2 regions of the Rhizobium sp. YIM 134829 genome follow, and region 1 is predicted to be linked to the other one. Evidence: riboswitches for the same ligand, from Rfam matches in the RefSeq annotation. Region 1 holds a riboswitch; the other holds the start of a gene.
What was found. A riboswitch is a leader RNA that binds a small molecule or an ion and turns the genes downstream of it on or off. The one in region 1 is predicted to bind thiamine pyrophosphate.
Positions count from the first base shown of each region.

Region 2: linked by a shared signal. The riboswitch ahead of thiB (thiamine ABC transporter substrate binding subunit) and the one ahead of thiM (hydroxyethylthiazole kinase) in region 1 are both predicted to bind thiamine pyrophosphate.

Region 1 covers NZ_JBKHKI010000006.1:65,442-74,524, forward strand. Annotated here, with positions in the region: gene ACLE20_RS12190 (hypothetical protein) at 1-1,235, opposite strand, end outside; gene ACLE20_RS12195 (helix-turn-helix domain-containing protein) at 1,168-1,635, opposite strand; gene ACLE20_RS12200 (hypothetical protein) at 2,305-2,523, opposite strand; gene ACLE20_RS12205 (GGDEF domain-containing protein) at 2,813-4,054, shown strand; gene thiM (hydroxyethylthiazole kinase) at 4,109-4,912, opposite strand; TPP riboswitch at 4,974-5,070, opposite strand; TPP riboswitch at 5,198-5,302, shown strand; gene ACLE20_RS12215 (ABC transporter permease) at 5,472-6,227, shown strand; gene ACLE20_RS12220 (ABC transporter substrate-binding protein) at 6,256-7,203, shown strand; gene ACLE20_RS12225 (hydroxyethylthiazole kinase) at 7,200-7,970, shown strand; gene thiE (thiamine phosphate synthase) at 7,957-8,619, shown strand; gene thiD (bifunctional hydroxymethylpyrimidine kinase/phosphomethylpyrimidine kinase) at 8,616-9,083, shown strand, end outside.
Region 2 covers NZ_JBKHKI010000004.1:75,034-84,116, forward strand. Annotated here, with positions in the region: gene ACLE20_RS09190 (RNA polymerase factor sigma-32) at 1-67, shown strand, start outside; gene ACLE20_RS09195 (M48 family metalloprotease) at 140-1,681, opposite strand; gene ACLE20_RS09200 (ATP-binding cassette domain-containing protein) at 1,875-2,639, opposite strand; gene ACLE20_RS09205 (thiamine/thiamine pyrophosphate ABC transporter permease ThiP) at 2,636-4,258, opposite strand; gene thiB (thiamine ABC transporter substrate binding subunit) at 4,315-5,340, opposite strand; TPP riboswitch at 5,388-5,498, opposite strand; gene ACLE20_RS09215 (thiamine diphosphokinase) at 5,589-6,239, shown strand; gene ACLE20_RS09220 (ABC-F family ATP-binding cassette domain-containing protein) at 6,242-8,068, shown strand; gene ACLE20_RS09225 (glycosyltransferase family 87 protein) at 8,106-9,083, opposite strand, start outside.

The sequences.
Region 1 (9,083 bases):
GCCTTGCTCTGCTCGAGGCGGTCCGTCGTGTTCTCGATGATGCCGCGGGCGATCGCGACGCGCTGTGCGGCGAGGCTCTCCGAGGTCAGCGGGAAGCGCGCCGCCCAGATGATCTCGTCACCCGGCACGAAGATCAGCTGCGCATAGACGCTGTCGTAGGAGCGGCGCGTGTCGAGCGTATAGGTCACACCATGCCGCTCGAGGAGAGCCGCCTTGTCGGCCGAGGCGCGGTAGCGCTCGGCGGTGAACGGGGCCACCACCGAGACGCTGCGCAGCGAGCAGAGGCCGATGGTGACGTCCTCGATCAGCGCATTGGCCAGCGCGCCTGCCTGGCGCGTTTCCCGCGCCGTGTCGGGCGGCAGCAGAGCGAGACGGGGCAGGACGGGCCGTGGCGGTCGAGCTATCGGCAGATGAGCCTCCGCCTGCGCCGCCGCAGTCGCTTGGGGACGTGAGGGCTCGGCCGGTTCGAACCCGCCGCCTGTGGGAACGATCGGCGACGAGGGGCCAAGACCGGGATAGACGAAGGGGAGGACGGTCGCCGAGGGAGCGGCGGGATCATCAGGCGCAACGGACATTGCCACGGTGCCTGGCGGCGCAAGCGGGCTGCGGACCGGCACGGCGCTGGCGCTCAAGCCCTGGAGCGCCCGGCGCACCTCCTCATCGGCAGGGTCGTGAACAAGCAGCGACACGGCGGCCGCTTGAAGCACGTCATCGCCGGCGGCTGCACGGTGCGCCCCGTAGCAATGGAAGAAGGCTGCCCTCAAGAGCAGGCGATGGGTGGCGCGGACGCCGGCAATCCAGTGTTCGATCGCAGGCGTGTGACGAAGATCGCGATCAAGGAAGCCGCGCGCAACGGCGGCCGTCAGCCAAGTGAGCTGCGCGACCGGGCGCTCGGAAGGCGGAACGGCATCGAGATCGCAAAGGAGCGCAACGGGATTGCGCCGCAGCGCCGTTCCCTCGCTTAGGAGGAGCGGCGCATTGCGAACGGCCAGACGCATCCGACGAAGGGCCGACCTGAGATTGGTGTCGGCCGCTTCGTCCGGTGCATCCGGCCAGATCAGATTGGCGAGATCGCGCCGATTGCGGGCGCCATCCGGCTGCGTTGCGAGGAAGGCGAGCAGCAGCAGGACCTTATCGGGGCAGCTGACCGCAACCCCGCTCTCGTCCTTAAGCGTCAGCTCCCCGAGCGTGATCAGCGTGAAGCTCGTCGCCGGTGGATCTGCGACGCTGGTCATCTTCAGCTCCTCCCATGCTGCTGGCGAGCGACTTGGTCAGCGCGACAATCGACTGGCGAACCTTGGTATCGGTAATCGCAAAGAAGGCGCGATTCAACTCCATGCCTTCCTTGGTGCTGACGAAGCCGGCGACATCCTGCGCCTCGCCCAGTCCGCCTTCCTTTTCCGGCTCGCCGCCATTCTCGAAGAAGAAGCTGATCGGCACCTTCAGGACGTCGGCAATGTGCTGCAGACGGCTGGCGCCAACGCGGTTGGCCCCCTTCTCGTACTTCTGCACCTGCTGGAAGGTGACGCCGAGCTGGTCGGCCAGCTTGGTCTGGCTCATGCCGAGCATCAGACGGCGAAGGCGAATGCGGGAACCGACATAGACGTCGATCGGATTACCGGGAATGAGTGGCATAGGGGCCTCTGTGGGTTCTGTCAGAACGCGGTGATGATGCGGGAGCGGATCAACTTATGCAATTGGAGCTCCCCCTCTCCCCGGGTTGTAAGACTAGTTATTTTTACTAATTCTAAAATTGTAGCGGGTGTCGATCTCGTGTGATGCCAAATGGAATGGGCAGTTCCCTCCAGCCAGTTATTTTTTTCAGTATATGCGCATTCTTGCAGGCTACAGTCTGAGTTGCACAAACCGGTCGGCTTGTCAAAAGGCACGTCGGCTTCTCTGAGAAAGTTAAAATAGCACTTACCAATTCACGTTTATAGAGGTCTCAACCTGTCCATGTGGTGTCGAGGTTGCAAAATGCACGGTCAGGGATGGTGTGGGCGTCGTCTCGTCGCAGGGAACACGCAGAGGCTGCCGATTCCGTACCGATGCCGTGATGGGTAAAATGCGTCGCCCCCGGGGGCGAGCGCCCATGCGGGTGCCGATGAGGGATTGATTGGCTTGACTGTCCGATTGCTACAACAGGCCACGACACGACCGGGCGTGGGTCGAGGCGTCAAGCAGCCTCATGACCGCAATGCGGATCGTGGCTCACGCGAGGAGGGGCAGAGCGTCGATCCTGGCCGACACCGCCGGTTGTGCATCAGACCATGAGCCGGGGAAACAGGCTGGTCGTCAGGCGCCTCAGTGGCTGGTTCCCTGACGGGCCTCGCGGATGGCGGCGAGGATCTTTTCGCCCGGCTTGGCGGAGAGTGCTGCGACGCGGACGCGCATCTCCTCGCGTGCTGCCTCGGCCCGCCGACGCGATGCCTCGCCCTGGGCGAGAAGCATGCGCACACTTTCACGGATCTGGATCTGCTCTTCCATCGCGACCTCGCTTCCTGCTGCCGATCGGCGGCTCATCCGGCCGATCGTCTGCCATTCCTCGTCGGCGCCGCCACCTCGGGCTGGCCGGTGACCTGTGAGCCCCCTTCGCACTGGGATGGTGCGAAACGAACGCAGTGATTTGTTCTCTATATGTTCTGTTATCCACAGCTTGTCAACAGGAGCAAGGATCGGTAGGGGGCGGAAGTCCGATCCTGCTCTGACTGGTTGTAATGACACATCAACCAATCTTTGAGATCGCACGGTTTGGTAGGGAATGCGAAAGAACCGCCGTCATAGGGTCTTCTTCGAAACCTGGAACTTTCCAATGCCGCTCAGTCTTCCCACCCTCTTTGCCGTCGGCCTCGGCACGCTTGCCGTTGCGGCCGTCATGACGTTCTGGGAGCGGCGATTTAACGCCGAACGGGCCCGGGAGCTGATGTGTTGGACGGTCGGCTATATCCTGATGGCGATCGGGTGCGGAATCTTCCTCGGCCGCGCCAGCCTGCCGCTCATCGTGGTGCAGGGCGTCACAAACATCCTGATGGTCGGCGGCTATTGGCTGCTTCTCTTGGGCGCCATGCCCTTTGTCGGCGTGCGGCTGCCGCGCAAGACGCTGGTGTTCGCGCTCATGGCTGCCACCGTCTGGCTCCTGATCGGGCCCAATCTCTCCTATGCGATCTGGAGCGCGGTCGGCAGTTTCTTCATCACCATCCCCTGTTTCGCGCTCGCTTTGATGCTGGTGCTCAACGGCACCACCGGCCCGACCCGTTCCTGGGTTCTCGCCGCCGTCGTTTTCGGCCTGCACGGCATGGTTTATCTGGCCCGCGTCGTCGTCATTCCCTTCGCCTATTCGCTGAACCAGGACGGGGTGCTGGACGCCATCGCGCTCTTCACCATGTTCGAGGGCGTGGTTTTCTCCATGGCGGCGCCGATGGCGCTCCTCTCGCTGACGCGCGAGGAGAGCCGGCACCAGCTGCTGCGCGCCTCGCAGACCGATTTCCTGACCGGGCTCGACAACCGCCGCGCCTTTACACAGCGCGCCACCCCGGTCATTGCCGAGCGGACGGAAGAGCTCGAGCCGGCGCCGCTGCTCGTTCTCTTCGATCTCGACAACTTCAAGCAGATCAACGACGACTATGGCCATGATGCCGGCGATCAGGTGCTGAAAATTTTCGGCCGCGTGGCTCGCAGCATCTTCGGTCCGCAGGATTGTGTGGCGCGCATGGGCGGCGAGGAGTTCGCGGCGCTGCTGATCGGGCGTGAGCATGATGAGGCCAAGCAGCTGCTTCGAGCGGTCTCGGCGCGTTTCGCTGTCGAAGTCCTCGCCGAAACGGCGATCACCCGCCACGTCACCTTCAGCGCCGGCCTCGTGGCGGTCCGCCCGGGCGATACGCTGCGGGCGCTGATGACCACGGCCGACCATCTGCTCTACCGCGCCAAGCAGGCCGGGCGAAACCGGGTGGAAACCGATCTCGACGTGGCACCCGCGCCGGCCTCCGTTGTTGCCGATGACGACGAACCGCACGCAAGGCCCACCCTCGCCAGGGTTGCCTCGCGCTCGGCATAGTCCTCACGGCTCGCTTCTTCGAAGCGCGAAGCCGATCATGACTCCTACCGCGTGTCACACCGTCTCGATCCGCGCTTCGGCTGTCACAGCGGCTGGATCGACGGTCGTGAGACGGTCGAGGAACCGCCAGGCGAAGGAGCCGGCGCCGTCGGCCTGGGCTCCGGCCTGGCTGCCGGCCACGGCGAACAGCGCCAGGGCGCCGGTGGTGGCTTCAAAGGGATCGTCCGGGCGCGCGGCGGCATAGGCGCCGATCAGGCAGGTCAGCGCGCAGCCGAGCGCGGTCACCTGTGGCATCAGCTCCGAGCCTCCATGAATGCGCCGCGCGCGGCGCCCGTCGGTCACGAAATCGACGCTGCCGGTCACGGCGACGACCGCTCCGCTCGAATGGGCGATGCGCCGCGCAGCATATTCGGCCACGGCGACCGGGTCGCCGCTATCGGCGCCTTGGCCACGGCTCGCAGCACCGGACAGCGCCAGGATTTCAGAAGCATTGCCGCGGATGATGGTCGGGGAGAGCGCCATCAGCGACGCCGTCACCTCGCTGCGATAGCGCGTCGCCTGGTGAGCGACCGGGTCGAGAACCCAGGGGCGGCCGGCGGTCGTGGCGCCGCGGATCGCGCGCCGCATGCCGTCTACCCAGGGCGCGGATAAAGTGCCGATATTGATCGTCAGCGCACCGGCGAGCGCTGCGAATTCCTCCGTCTCCTGCTCGGCATGGACCATGGCCGGCGAGGCGCCGGCCGCCAGCAGCACATTGGCGGCGATCGACATGGCGACGTAATTGGTGATGCAGTGGACGAGGGGGCGCGCCTGCCGCACCTCGTGCAAAAGCTGTCCTGTGAAATGATCCTGCGTCATGGTGCTCCTCAGGCGACGGAGCGGACGCGACTTGAAGGGAAGGGCGGTGATCGCCGCCAGGACCGTCCCCCAAGCGACTCCCTCCGCCGGCATTATCCGGTTCAGGTTCAAAGGGTGCTTCTCAGCCCGCCTCGCAGCGAGCGCCCCTGTCTCTCAAGCAGATCCATCTTGCCGATCGGGGCGCGCTTGTCACGCGGAAAAGCGAGGCACTGGCCCCTCGCGGGGTCACGCAAGGGCTGGCCTGATCGCCACGGTTGACAGGACAGGCATTTGCCGTCACTGCTTGGCCATTCCGAGGGGAGCACCGCACGGTGCTGAGATGGGCGTGGAGCCCGGACCCTTGAACCTGATCCGGGTCATACCGGCGTAGGAACGGAAACGGGTCGCCCGCCAGTGCGCCTTCCCCTTCTTCGCTTGCTCGGATCTCCATGATGATTGTCAGGAGATCGCCATGTTGCCTACCCGCTCTTCTCTCGCCTCCCAGCTTGCGGCGCCGGCGTCCGCCGATTGTGAGCCGTTGATGGTGCGCTCCGGCGGCCTGCGGTAGGGCGGCTGCTGCATGCAGACGCGCCATGCGGCGCTCGGCCTCTTCGGCGTCCTTTTGCTCTGGCAGGGCGCCGTGGCGGCCGCGCTTCTTCCCCTCTACGTCCTGCCGACACCGGCCGCCGTGCTTGCCGCTCTCTGGCGCCAGCGCGCCTTTTTGCTCGACCAGACCACCGTCACGCTGGGCGAGATCGTCGCCGGCCTTGTCCTCGGCAGCCTGTTCGGCGCGGCGATCGCCTTTCTACTTGCCGCCTGGCCGCGGCTTGGGCGGCTCGCCTGGCCGATGCTCCTCGTGCTGCAGGCCTTCCCCGTCTTCGTCCTGGCGCCGATCCTCGTCCTCTGGCTGGGCTTCGGCATGGCGTCCAAGGTGGCGATGACGGTGATCATCATCTTCTTTCCCGTCGCCTCTGCCTTTGCCGATGGCTTGAACCGGACCCCGCAGGACATCGTCGATGCCGCGGCGCTGACGCCGGCCAGCCATTGGCAGATCCTGACGCAGATCCGCGTACCCCTTGCCCTGCCGCAGCTGGCCACCGGCCTGCGCGTCGCCGCCCCGCTCGCTCCGCTCGGCGCGGTGGTCGGCGAATGGGTCGGCGCTTCCGGCGGGCTCGGCTTCGTCATGGTGCAGGCCAATGCGCGCATGCAGTCCGACATGGTGTTTGCCGCCATGGTGCTCCTCGCCATTCTCGCTGTCGCTCTGCGCCTGCTCATCGACCGGCTGACCCGGCCCTTCGCGCCCTGGGCGCGCACCCGTCCCCCTGTTTTCGATTGACCGTCTGGAGAAACCCATGATCCGATCCCTGTCCCGTTTCCTCGCGCCCCTGCTGTTTCTGGCGGCGGCCCTGACCGGCCCTTTTCCGGCGGCTGCGGCCGACCGGTTGACGGTGATGCTCGAATGGTTCGTGAACCCCGACCACGCGCCCCTCGTGATCGCGGCGGAGAAGGGCTTCTTTGCCGAGGAAGGGCTGGACGTGACGCTCGTGCCGCCGTCCGATCCCTCCTCCGTGCCGCGGCTCGTTGCCGCCGGCCAGGCCGAGATCGGCCTGCACTACCAGCCGAGCCTTTATCTCGACCGCGAGGCCGGCCTGCCGCTCAAGCGCTTCGGCACGCTGGTGGAAACGCCGCTCAATACGCTGACCGTCTTGAAGGACGGACCGATTGCCGGCATTGCCGATCTCAAGGGCAAGACGATCGGCTTCTCGGTTTCGGGCTTCGAGGATGCGCTGGTCAAGCGCATGCTGACCTCAGCCGGGGTCGATGCCTCTTCCGTTACCTTCGTCAATGTCAATTTCGCCCTGACCTCCTCGCTGATCGGCGGCAAGGTCGATGCGACGATCGGCGGCTACCGCAATTTCGAGCTCACCCAGATGCGGCTCGAAGGGCATGAGGGGCGGGCCTTCTTTCCCGAAGAGCATGGTGTGCCGGCCTATGACGAGCTGATCTACGTCACGCGCGATGATTTGATCGACGATCCCCGCCTGCCGCGCTTCCTCCGAGCGGTCGAGAAGGCGACGATCTTCCTCACCAATCATCCGCAGGACGCGCTGGACGTCTTCATCAAGGCGTACCCCTCGCTTGACGATGCACTGAACCGCCAGGCCTTCGCCGATACGCTGCCGCGCTTTGCCAAGCGCCCGGCGGCGCTCGACCCGGGACGCTACCAGCGGTTCGGCACCTTCCTGGCGGAAGCAGGGCTCCTGAAAGCGCCTCTGCCGGTGGAGAGCCTCGCCGTGGAGCTTCATCCATGAGCATTGGTTTCGACACCTGCGGCTTCACAGGGGACCGGGCCGCGGAGATCCTCCAGCGGGTGCGCCAGCGCCGGCCGCGCGTCCATTGCCTGATGAACACGGTCGTCCAGAAGTTCACCGCCGATGGCATCACCGCCATTGGCGCGATCCCCTCCATGACCGGCTCGCCGGAAGAGATCGCCGATTTCGTCGACCGCGCCGATGCGCTGACCATCAATCTCGGCACGCTCGATGCCGGCCGGCGCGCGGTGATCGAGACGGCGGTCGAGCGGGCGGCAGCGCGCGGCATTCCCTGGGTGATCGATCCCGTTCACTGCGACTATTCCCCGACCCGGCTCGCCTTCGCCCGCGCCTTGATGGCGCGCAATCCGACGGCGGTGCGGGGCAATCGGGCGGAGATGGCCCTGATCGGCGAGCGCGAGGCCGGTCTCACCATCGTCACCGGACCAGCCGACCTCCTGAGGGATGGCGACCGTACGCTGACAGTGCGCAACGGTCATGCACTGATGGCCGCCGTGACCGGCACCGGCTGTCTTTCAGGCGGCGTGATTGCCGCCTTCATGGCAGTCGAGCCCGATCCTCTGCTCGCCGCCGGCGCAGCGCTGGCGACGACCGGGGTCGCAGCGGAGCTCGCCGCCATCGGGGCGCCGGGGCCGGGCAGTTTCGGCATGTCTCTGCTCGATCGACTCTACGCGCTGACGGCGGCGGACCTTGCGGCCCACGCCCATTTCGACGGAAAAGAAGGACGATCCGATGACCAAGGTTGATCTGCGCTTGAATGCCATCGTCGACGCGTCGCTTGCCGATGTCGCCGACTTGCCGCTGCTGGCGGCCCAGGCGGTAAGGGGCGGTGCGACGCTGCTGCAATATCGCGACAAGACCGCCTCGACGCGGCGCATGGTCGAGCAGGCCATGGCGATCATCGTCGCGATCGCCGGCAGCGGCGTGCCCCTGCTTGTGAATGACCGGGTCGATGTGGCGCTGGCTGCGGGTGCGGATGGCGTGCATCTCGGCAGCAGCGATCTCGATCCTGAAACGGCGCGCCGGCTTCTGGGACCGTCTGCCATCATCGGCCTTTCGGTCAAGACCGCCGAGGAGGCGCACCGCGCCGCGCTCGCGCCAGCCGATTATGCCTGTATCGGCGGCGTCTTTGCGACGACGTCGAAGGACAATCCCGGTCCGCCCCTTGGCATCGACGGCTATCGCCTGCTCCGCAAGCAGTTGCACGCCGACCGGCCCACGCTCCCCGTCGGCGCCATCGCCGGTATCACCGAAGCACGCATTGCGCCACTGATCGCCGCCGGCGCCGATGGTGTCGCGGTGATCGCCGCCCTCTTCCGATCAGGCGACGTGATTGGCACCGCTCGGGCCTTTCGGAGCGCCGTCGATGCCGCCCTTTCGGAGCGCAGCGCATGACGGCGATCGCTCTCACCATCGCCGGTTCCGACAGCGGCGGCGGCGCCGGCATTCAGGCGGATCTCAAGACCTTTTCCGCGCTTGGCGCCTATGGCGCGAGCGTGGTGACGGCGATCACGGCGCAGAACACGCGCGGCGTTCGGGCGGTGGAGGATGTCTCACCGACAATGGTCGCTGCACAGATGGCAGCTGTCTTCGAGGACCTCGCCGTCGATGCGGTCAAGATCGGCATGGTCTCGCGACAGCAGACGATCGAGACGATCGCAGCCGGGCTCGCCCCCTATCATGGGTCGGTCGTCCTGGATCCGGTGATGGTTGCAACGTCGGGCGATCGGCTGCTGCAGGCCGATGCGATGGACGCCCTGCGCAGCTTGCTTCTGCCGCGCGCGGCGCTGGTGACGCCCAACCTGCCTGAGGCGGCGCTGCTGACCGGCCTGCCGATCGCCGAAGACGAAGCCGGGATG
Region 2 (9,083 bases), on a different contig from region 1:
CGCTCTCGAAAAGCTGAAAGTGGCCCTGGTCGCCCAGGCGCCGGAGCTGGCGCTGACGGCGCACTGACTCCGACGAACGGAATGCCCCACCTCATCAGGCCCGCCGCAATGGCGGGCCTTTTCGCATATGTCGTCGCTGTTATTCCGCGATGATCTTGACGCGGTCGCCGGTGCGCAGCGGCGTTGCGATCTGCAGGTCATTGATCAGGCGGAAGAGGTCGAGCTTGCGGTCGGTCCCCATCATGCGGGCAGACAGCGTCGCCGCCGTATCGTTGGCCCCAACGGTGACCACCCGGATACGCAAGGGTTTCAGCGAGGCAACTTCCTGCGGCGTCATGCGGCGGAAAGAGGCGCGAAGAATGTCCGCCGTCGGCTCCAGCACCGGCATGTCCTTGGGTACCGCGGTCAGGAAGCGATAGATCTGGCTGTCGATGCGGATGACGGTGACATCGAAGTCCCAGCGCTCGGCCGAGGCCCGCGCCGTTGCCGCCTCGAGCCCATTGATATCGATCGCATGGATCGTGTCCGGCTGCAGCCCCGTCACCCAGCCGCTGCCGATGTAGTCGGTCAGGCTGCGTCGTTCGGTATCGGCAACGCCGTCGAAGCGAATGGCGATGTCGCCGGGCCCGGTCGCCAGAACCGCCTCGGCCTTGTTGTCGATGCGGAAGCCCTCGGGCACATCGAAGCGGATGCCGAGCTTGCCATGCAAGAAGGTGCGGCCGCGCACATAGCCCTCCTGGGGGCTGTCGCCGAACAGCAGGCCGTCGATACCGTCGAGATAATAGTCGCGTCCGCGATCGCCGACCGCGCCCTCGACGCCGAAAGCGCGGGCATGGCGGCGGGCGAGATCGACGCGTTGGGGCGCGCTCGGATGGCTCGACAGGAAGTCGAGGCTCTGGTCGGCATCGGGATCGACCGAGGAGAAGCGCGCATAGGCGGCCATCGCATCGAGGAAGCGCGCCGCGGCATAAGGGTCATAGCCCGCTTCGCCCAGCATGCGCACGCCGATCACATCGGCCTGGAGCTCCTGGTTACGCGAGAAGGCGGCGAGCCGCAGCTTGCCGCGCGCCAAGGCCTGCTTGCCGGCGAGATCGCTGGACAGGACCTCGGAAACGACGCGGCTGGCGATCACCTCGGCCTCTTCACGCTGCTGGCGCTGGATGCCATGGTTGGCGGTGACATGCGCCATTTCGTGCGAGAGCACGGCGGCGACTTCCGAGGCGTCATTGGCAAGCGCCAGCAAGCCGCGGGTGACATAGAGATAGCCGCCGGGCAGCGCGAAGGCATTGATCGCCGGGGAATTGAGGATGGTGATCCGATAGGACTGGTTGGGGTTTTCCGAGACCGCCGTCAGGGCGCCGGTGATGCGGGCGACGAGGCGTTCGGTCTTCGCGTCCTTATATTCCCCGCCATAGCTCGCCACGATTCGCGGATGCTCGCGCGCGCCCATCTGCGCCCGGGGATCGTTCTTCTGTACTTCGTCGACGATCTGCGGCGTGGAGGAGGGGGCGACGCTCGGCTCGTAGCTCTGGTCGAGCGCCGTCGTGCAGCCCGCAAGCGTCAGCAGCGAGAGACCGGCGAGCAGCCGGGCGGACCGGCGCAGGGCCGGAGTCGGCGCCGGGGGGACGTTCCCCGCCTCTCCAATCCTCTGCTTGCGGACGCTCCGCCTGGTCTCGATCATGCCTTCAGCCCATGTCCCGCTCAGCGCGCCCGGATCGCCTCTGCGCCGTCTGTCTGTCGCCCGTTTTGCAAGGCTCTCCGCTTAACGGATTCGCGGGACCGATGAACAGCGTCCTGTGTTGAAATTCTTGCCGCGTTGTGGAACGGCAACGCGGTTCCCGTCGCCGGCCTTCGCGGGTGCCACAGGCCGGCGGTCAAATTGTGGCGGAAGGAGCTTCGCGAAGGGGATCGACTGGAGCCTTGCCCAAAAAGCGCGCCACCTCCGGCGGATCGCGCCGGGCGAGGAAGGCGGTGGCGGGCTCATGCAGCAAGATCTTACCGTCTGCGATAAAGACCACCTCGTCGGCGAGCGACGCCACATCGTCGGGCTGATGGGTGACGAGCAGGGTCGTCAGCCCTTCGCGGCGGTGGAGCGCCTGAATCAGGCCGGCCATGTCCCGACGCAGGCCGGGATCGAGGGCCGCGAAGGGCTCGTCAAGCAGAAGGATCGGCCGGCGCCGCACCAGGGCGCGAGCGAGCGCCACCCTTTGCCGCTCCCCGCCCGAGAGGGTCGGCGGCCGGCGTTTTTCGAAGCCTTCGAGCCCGACGGCTGAGAGCGCTGCCGCGATCCGCACCCGGTCATCCGCCGTCAGCCGCAAGGCGGGATGAATGCCGAGGCCGACATTGGTGGCGACATCGAGATGGGCGAAGAGATTGTGGTCCTGGAAGACGATCGAGACAGGCCGGTCCGCGGGTCCCGCGGCGGTCAGGTCCTGGCCGGAGAAGAGCACGCGGCCGCTCTCCGGCGCCTCGAAGCCGGCGAGAAGGTTGAGCAGGGTCGATTTGCCGGAGCCGGACTGCCCGACCACCGCCACCAGCCGGCCGGGCGACACCGCCATGTCGAAGTCGAGAGTGGTCGGGCCGAAACGGATGCGGGTCTGGTCGAGGGCGAGGGCCGGGCCAAGGACAGGTCGGGTCATCGAAGAGCGATCTCGCGGCGCGGCGTGCCGGCCATGGTGAGCAGGAGGCAGACGAGGCCGAGCAGCAGCGCGAGCCCCGCCGCATCGAGCGTCCGGTAGGAGCCCATGCGGCTGAAGAGCAGATAGGGCAGGGTCACGACCTCGTTGGATCCGAAGATCGCCACCGCGCCGAGATCGCCGAGCGAGAGGGCCGCGGCGAAGGAGAGCGCCATGGCGAGCGGACGGGCGAGCACCGGCGCATCGATCCACCGCAGGCGGCTCCAGCCGGCCATGCCGAGACTGTCGGCCAGGCGCGCGGTTCGTGCCGCATGGGTCGCAAGGGCCGGAGCGAGGATGCGGGCGACGAAGGGCAGGGCCATCAGCGCATTGATGGCGACGATGATCACGGGCGCGTAGCGCGCGACGTCGCCGGTAGGCCGGAGCGCCAGGAACCAGCCGGCGCCGAGCACCACCGGCGGCACCAGAAGCACGAGCGAGGTGGCACCCGACACGGCGGCGCTGAAAAGCTTTGCGGCATCGAGCCTGGAAGGCTGGCGGCTGCGCCGCGCGATCAGCGCGAGCCGGGCCTGCAGCATGAAAAAGGTGAGGAGGACCGACAGAATCGAGGAGGCGGTGGCGATGGCGAGGCTGGTGAGCAATGCGCGATGGACCGCCGGATCGAGCGCGAGGCGGACGAGATCGGCGCGCAGCCCGGCGATGAGAACCGCCAGCATCGGGCTGGCAACGAAGAGCGCAGCGAGCGCAATGACGCCGGCATCGCCGAGGCGGGAGGGAAGGCCGGCGCCATCGAACCGGCGCGGCACGCGGCCGCTTGTCTCGGACTCGGCCGGCTGCGATCCCAGGAGGGTGAAAGCCAGGAGCAGGAGTGCGGTTATGGCCAGCTGCAGTCCTGCCAGGGCGATGGCGCGCGGCAGGTCGAAATCGAAACGCAGGGCCTGATAGATCGCGACCTCGATCGTGCTGGCCGCCGGTCCACCGCCGAGCGTCAGCACCAGGGTGAAGCTGGTGACGCAGAGCATCAGGATCAGCCCGGCAATCCCCGGCATCAGCGCCCGTAACACCGGCCCTTCGACGAAGCGCAGCAGCGACAGGCGCGACAGGCCGAGATTGGCGCCGAGCAGGAAATATTCGCTGGGGATCCGGTCGAGCCCGGCCACCATCAGCCGCACGGCAAGCGGCAGGTTGAAGAAGACGTGGGCGAGCAGGATGCCTTGCAGCCCATAGACGGTCAGCGGACGCCCGAAGCCGAGGATATCGAGAAGCGTGTTCGCCGCGCCCTGCCGGCCCCAGATGCTCAACAGGCCGAGCGCACCGACCAGCGCTGGCAGGCCGAGCGGCAGCGCCAGCAGCCGCAACAGCCAGATGCGGCCGGGGAACTGCCGGCGCCGGGCAATCGCCAGGGCGACCGGAATCGCCAGGAGCACCGAAAGAGCCGTGGAAAGAACGGCCTGCAGCAGAGTGAAGCGGGCGGCGTTCAGCACATAGGCATCGATAAGCGGTCGGCTGTCCTCTCTTAGGCCGCCTTGGCTGATGCCGGAGGCAAGGCCGAGCGCAAGCGGAGCGGCAATGACGAACACGCCGATCGCCGCCAGCGCCGCCAGACCCGACAGGATGGTCAGCCGGCGGCGCGGACCGGCGCGGGCCGCCGGGGCTGTCGGCGCTCGATCCAAGGACCTCAGCTCCGGCTCATGGCCGCCAGCCACTCGTCCACCCAGGCCTTGCGGTTCTTCGCCACGTCATCAGAGGGGATCAGCAGGGTCTTTTGCGGAGCGACGAGCTTGGAGAAGGCATCAGGCAGCGGCGCCGCGGGGGTCGCCACCGGCATCATCCAGTTGGTCACCGGCAGGATGGTCTGAGCCTCGGCGCCGGTCAGATAGGCGAGGAAGGCCTTGGCGAGCACCGGGTCATGGCTGGACTTGGTCAGGCCCGCCACCTCGATCTGGATGTAATGGCCCTCGGAGAAGGCGGCGGCCTGGTAGCGCTCGGTCTTTTCCTCGACCATGTGATAGGCGGGCGAGGTGGTGTAGGAGAGCACCATCGGCGCCTCGCCCTTGGTGAACAGGCCATAGGCCTCCGACCAGCCGGGGGTGACCGTCAGCACGCGGTCCTTCAGCTTCGCCCAGGCGGCGGGTGCGGCATCGCCGTAGACCGCCTTGACCCAGAGCAGCAGGCCGAGACCCGGCGTCGATGTGCGCGGATCCTCGATCACGATCTTCTGCGAAGCGTCACCCTCGACCAGCTCCTTGAGGCTTTTCGGCGGCGTCTTGAGTGTCTCGGTGTCGTAGACGAAGGCGAAATGACCGTAGTCATAGGGCAGGAAGGTGTCGTCGGAGAAATTGCCCGGTACCTTCAGTTCAGCCGCCTCGACGCCATGCGGCGCGAAGAAGCCGGTCTCCTTGGCCTCCGCCACCAGATTGGTATCGAGCCCGACCACGACATCGGCCTTGGAGGCAGTGCCCTCGAGCTTCAGCCGCGTCAGAAGCTCCACGCCATCGGCAACCGAGACGTAATCGACCTTGCAGTCGCACGTCTTCTCGAAGCCGGCGGCGATCTTCGGACCGGGGCCCCATTCGCTGGTGAAGCTCTCATAGGTGTAGACGGTCAGCCGCTTCTCCTGCGCCGCGGCCGAGCCCGTCGCGAGAGTGATGGCCAGGACGGGGGTGAGAGAGTGGGTTAGAAAGGTCAGCCATCTACTGCGCATCGCACATCTCCTTCTCGGTTCGATTTCACAAGGGGAAAGAGCGGCGGTGTGCCGTGCCGTCTAATCCCTCCGCCGGTGTTAGCCGGATCAGGTTCCGCGGGTTGGCCAGCTGGCCTCTCAGCCTTTCCATCATCCGAAAGGCACCCCGTTAGAGCAGAGCGAGATGTAGCTGCGGCGCGGGCGCTTGACAAGATCGCGCTTTGCCTTTGCCCTTTGCTCTGGGCAGCGCTTCGCGCTATGGCGATGCCATGACCGACAGCCCCTTCGTCATTCTCCTGGGCGGCACGCTCAGCGTGACCGACCGGCTCCGCGCAGAGATCGCCGGCGCACGCGTGATCGCCGCCGATGGCGGCATGCGCCATGCGGCGGCACTCGGCCTGACGCCGGAGGTGTGGATCGGCGATTTCGATTCGAGCTCCGAGGCGCTGAGCGCCGCCTATGCCGGCGTGCCGCGCGAGCCCTATCCGCCGGCCAAGAACGAGACGGATGGCGAGATCGCCGTCGCCGAAGCGATCGCCCGCGGCGCCCGCCGGCTGATTCTCGCCGGAGCTCTGGGGGGCGAGCGCAGCGATCATGCGTTGATGCATCTGCTGCACGCGGTAGAGCTTTCCGAGCGCGGCTACGAGGTGATGCTCACCAGCGGCGAGGAAGAGGCCTATCCATTGCAAGATGGCAGGCTGTCGGTCGATCTGCCGCCGGGCAGCCTGTTCTCCGTTTTGGGGCTCGATCCGCTGAAAGGCCTGTCGATCGATGGTGCCCGTTATCCGCTGTCCGCCTTCGATCTGCCCTTCGGCGCATCGCGGACCATTTCCAATGTGGCGGAGGGGCGCGTGACCCTGACGCTTGAGGCCGGCCGCGCGCTGCTGCTCGCCCGGCCCTTTGATATGACGGGAGCCTGACCATGGCACCACCCATTCTGAAACTCGACGACATCGTGCTCACCTTCGGCGGTACGCCGCTGCTTGACGGCGCCGGCCTGCAGCTGGAGCCGGGCGAGCGCCTCTGCCTGGTCGGCCGAAACGGGTCGGGCAAGTCGACCCTGCTCAAGGTGGCGGCCGGCATGGTGGAGCCGCAATCGGGCGAGGTCTTCCGTCATCCCTCGGCAACGGTGCGCTATCTCGAACAGGCGCCGGATTTCGGCGCGCATCGCACCGTGCAGGCCTATGCCGAATCGGGCCTCGGCCCGGGGGATGATCCCTATCGCGTCGCCTATCTCCTCTCGCATCTTGGGCTGACCGGCGAAGAGGATCCGGCCTCGCTTTCCGGCGGCGAGGCGCGCCGGGCGGCGCTCGCCCGCGTCATGGCCCCGGAGCCGGATATTCTCTTGCTCGACGAGCCGACGAACCATCTCGATCTGCCGACCATCGAATGGCTAGAAGGCGAGCTCCTGAAGACGCGCTCGGCGCTGATCCTGATCTCGCATGACCGGCGCTTCCTCGAGAAGGTCTCGACCGCCACCGTCTGGCTCGATCGCGGCCGCTCGCGCCGGCTCGACCGCAGCTTCGCCTTTTTCGAGGCCTGGCGCGACGAGGTGCTGGAGGCCGAAGAGCTGGAGCAGCACAAGCTCGGCAAGCAGATCGAGCGGGAGGAGCACTGGCTGCGCTATGGCGTGACGGCACGGCGCAAGCGCAACATGCGCCGGCTCGGCGCGCTGCAGGATCTGCGCGGCCAGTATCGCGGCCACAAGGGTCCGCAAGGCACCGTGCAGGCGAGCCTCTCCGATGCGCAGGAATCCGGCAAGCTGGTGATCGAGGCGGAGAAGATCACCAAGCAGTACGGGCCGCGCACCATCGTCGCGCCCTTCTCCATCCGCGTCCACCGCGGCGATTGCATCGGTCTGGTCGGGCCGAACGGGGCGGGCAAGACGACGCTGTTGAAAATGCTCACAGGCCAACTGACGCCGGACGAGGGCAGCGTCAAGCTGGGCACCAATCTGGAGATCGCGACGCTCGACCAGCGCCGCGAGGACCTCGACCTCGAGTCCTCGCTCGCCAACTACCTGACCGATGGACGCGGCGAGACGCTGCTTGTCAATGGCGAGCAGCGTCATGTCACCGGCTATATGAAGGAGTTCCTGTTCCAGCCCGAACAGGCGCGCACGCCGATCAAGAATCTCTCCGGCGGCGAGCGGGCGCGGCTGATGCTGGCCCGTATCCTGTCGCGGCCAACCAATCTTCTGATCCTCGACGAGCCGACCAACGACCTCGACATCGAGACGCTGGATCTGCTGCAGGAAATCGTCGCCGGCTTCGCGGGTACGGTCATCCTCGTCAGCCACGACCGCGACTTCCTCGACCGGACAGTGACCTCCACCATCGCCCCCGCCGACCCGACCACGCCGGACGGGCGCTGGATCGAATATGCGGGCGGCTATTCCGACATGATGGCCCAGCGCAAGGGCGCGGCGGAGGAACGCAGGCGGGCGGAGAAGAGCGAGAAGGCGAGGGTGGCCGAGGCCTCCCCCGCGGCCAAACCTTCCGCGGGCGGAAAGGGCAAGCTTTCCTTCAAGCAGAAGTTCGCGCTCGAGACCATTCCGAAGGAGATGGAGAGGGCCGAAGCCGAGATCGCCAGGCGCGAGACCGAAATGGCCGACCCGGCGCTTTTCGCCAAGAACCCGACCCGCTTCGCCACGCTTGCCAAGGAGCTGGAGACGCTGCGGGCCCGCATCGAGGCGATGGAGCAGGAATGGCTGGAACTGGAAATGCTCCGGGAAGAGCTTGAGGGGTAGCTGGGGCCGGCTTTGCGGCGCGCGGCGCTGAGAGCCGTCAGGCCTCCGCTCCGCTCGGGATCGCGCCACGTCCTTCGACCACTACCGACTGCGGAACTGGCGCCGTGCGTCGCGACCAAAGCACCATTCCCACAAACAGGATCGGCACCAGCACCGCGATCATGAGCCCCTGGCGGTTGGGAATGTGCAGGATCAACGGCCAGAGATAGGTAAGCGCCAGCAGCGGGCGTGGCAGGCGTGGGTCGGTCAGGAAGAAGCAGGCCGCGGCGACCGAAAGCGGCACCGCATCATAGGAATAGCCGTAGGGCGTGGCGATCAACGTCAGAACGGCGGTCAGGCAGGCGCGCTGCCGGTGGTCCATGGCAAAGCACGGGCGCCAGATCCAAATGCATGCGAGCGCGGCCGCTGTGAAGGCCATGGCCTGGCAAAGATAGGCCCAGCCGAGGCTGAGCCCGAGTGCGCGGGCGAGGATGAAGACCGTCATGGCATTGACCTGATAGCCCTGTGGAAACTCCGCCTCCAGGATCGCCGTCATCAGCGGGCCGGTTTTCGTGAAGAAGGCGGACCAGACCTCGAAACCCCAGAAGAGTCCCGTCAAAAGCGCCATCGCCGCGCCGGTCACGGCCGCCGCGGCGATGGCGCGGTACTGGCCGGAAACGAGAAAGCAGAGGGGAAGGAGCAGGCCAAGATGCGGCTTGATCGTCAGCAGCCCGGCCAGCACGCCGGCAAGGATCGGCCGGGTCGGCAGGAGGATCAGGGCGCCGAGCAGCAGGGCGGCGGTCAGGCTGCCGTTCTGGCCGAACAGGCTGGTCGCGAGCGCGCCGGGGCTGACGAGAAGCGCGACTGTCACGAGCGGTGGCAGGGCGAAGAGGCGCAGCATCGCGTAGAGGCAGGCGAGCGTGCCGAAGGTCCAGATCCCATAGGCGAGTGGCAGCGGCAGGAGCGAGAGCGGCACGCCGATGAGCAGGATCGAGGGCGGATAGCTCCATTCCTGGTCCGGTAAGCCGCTGCCGAA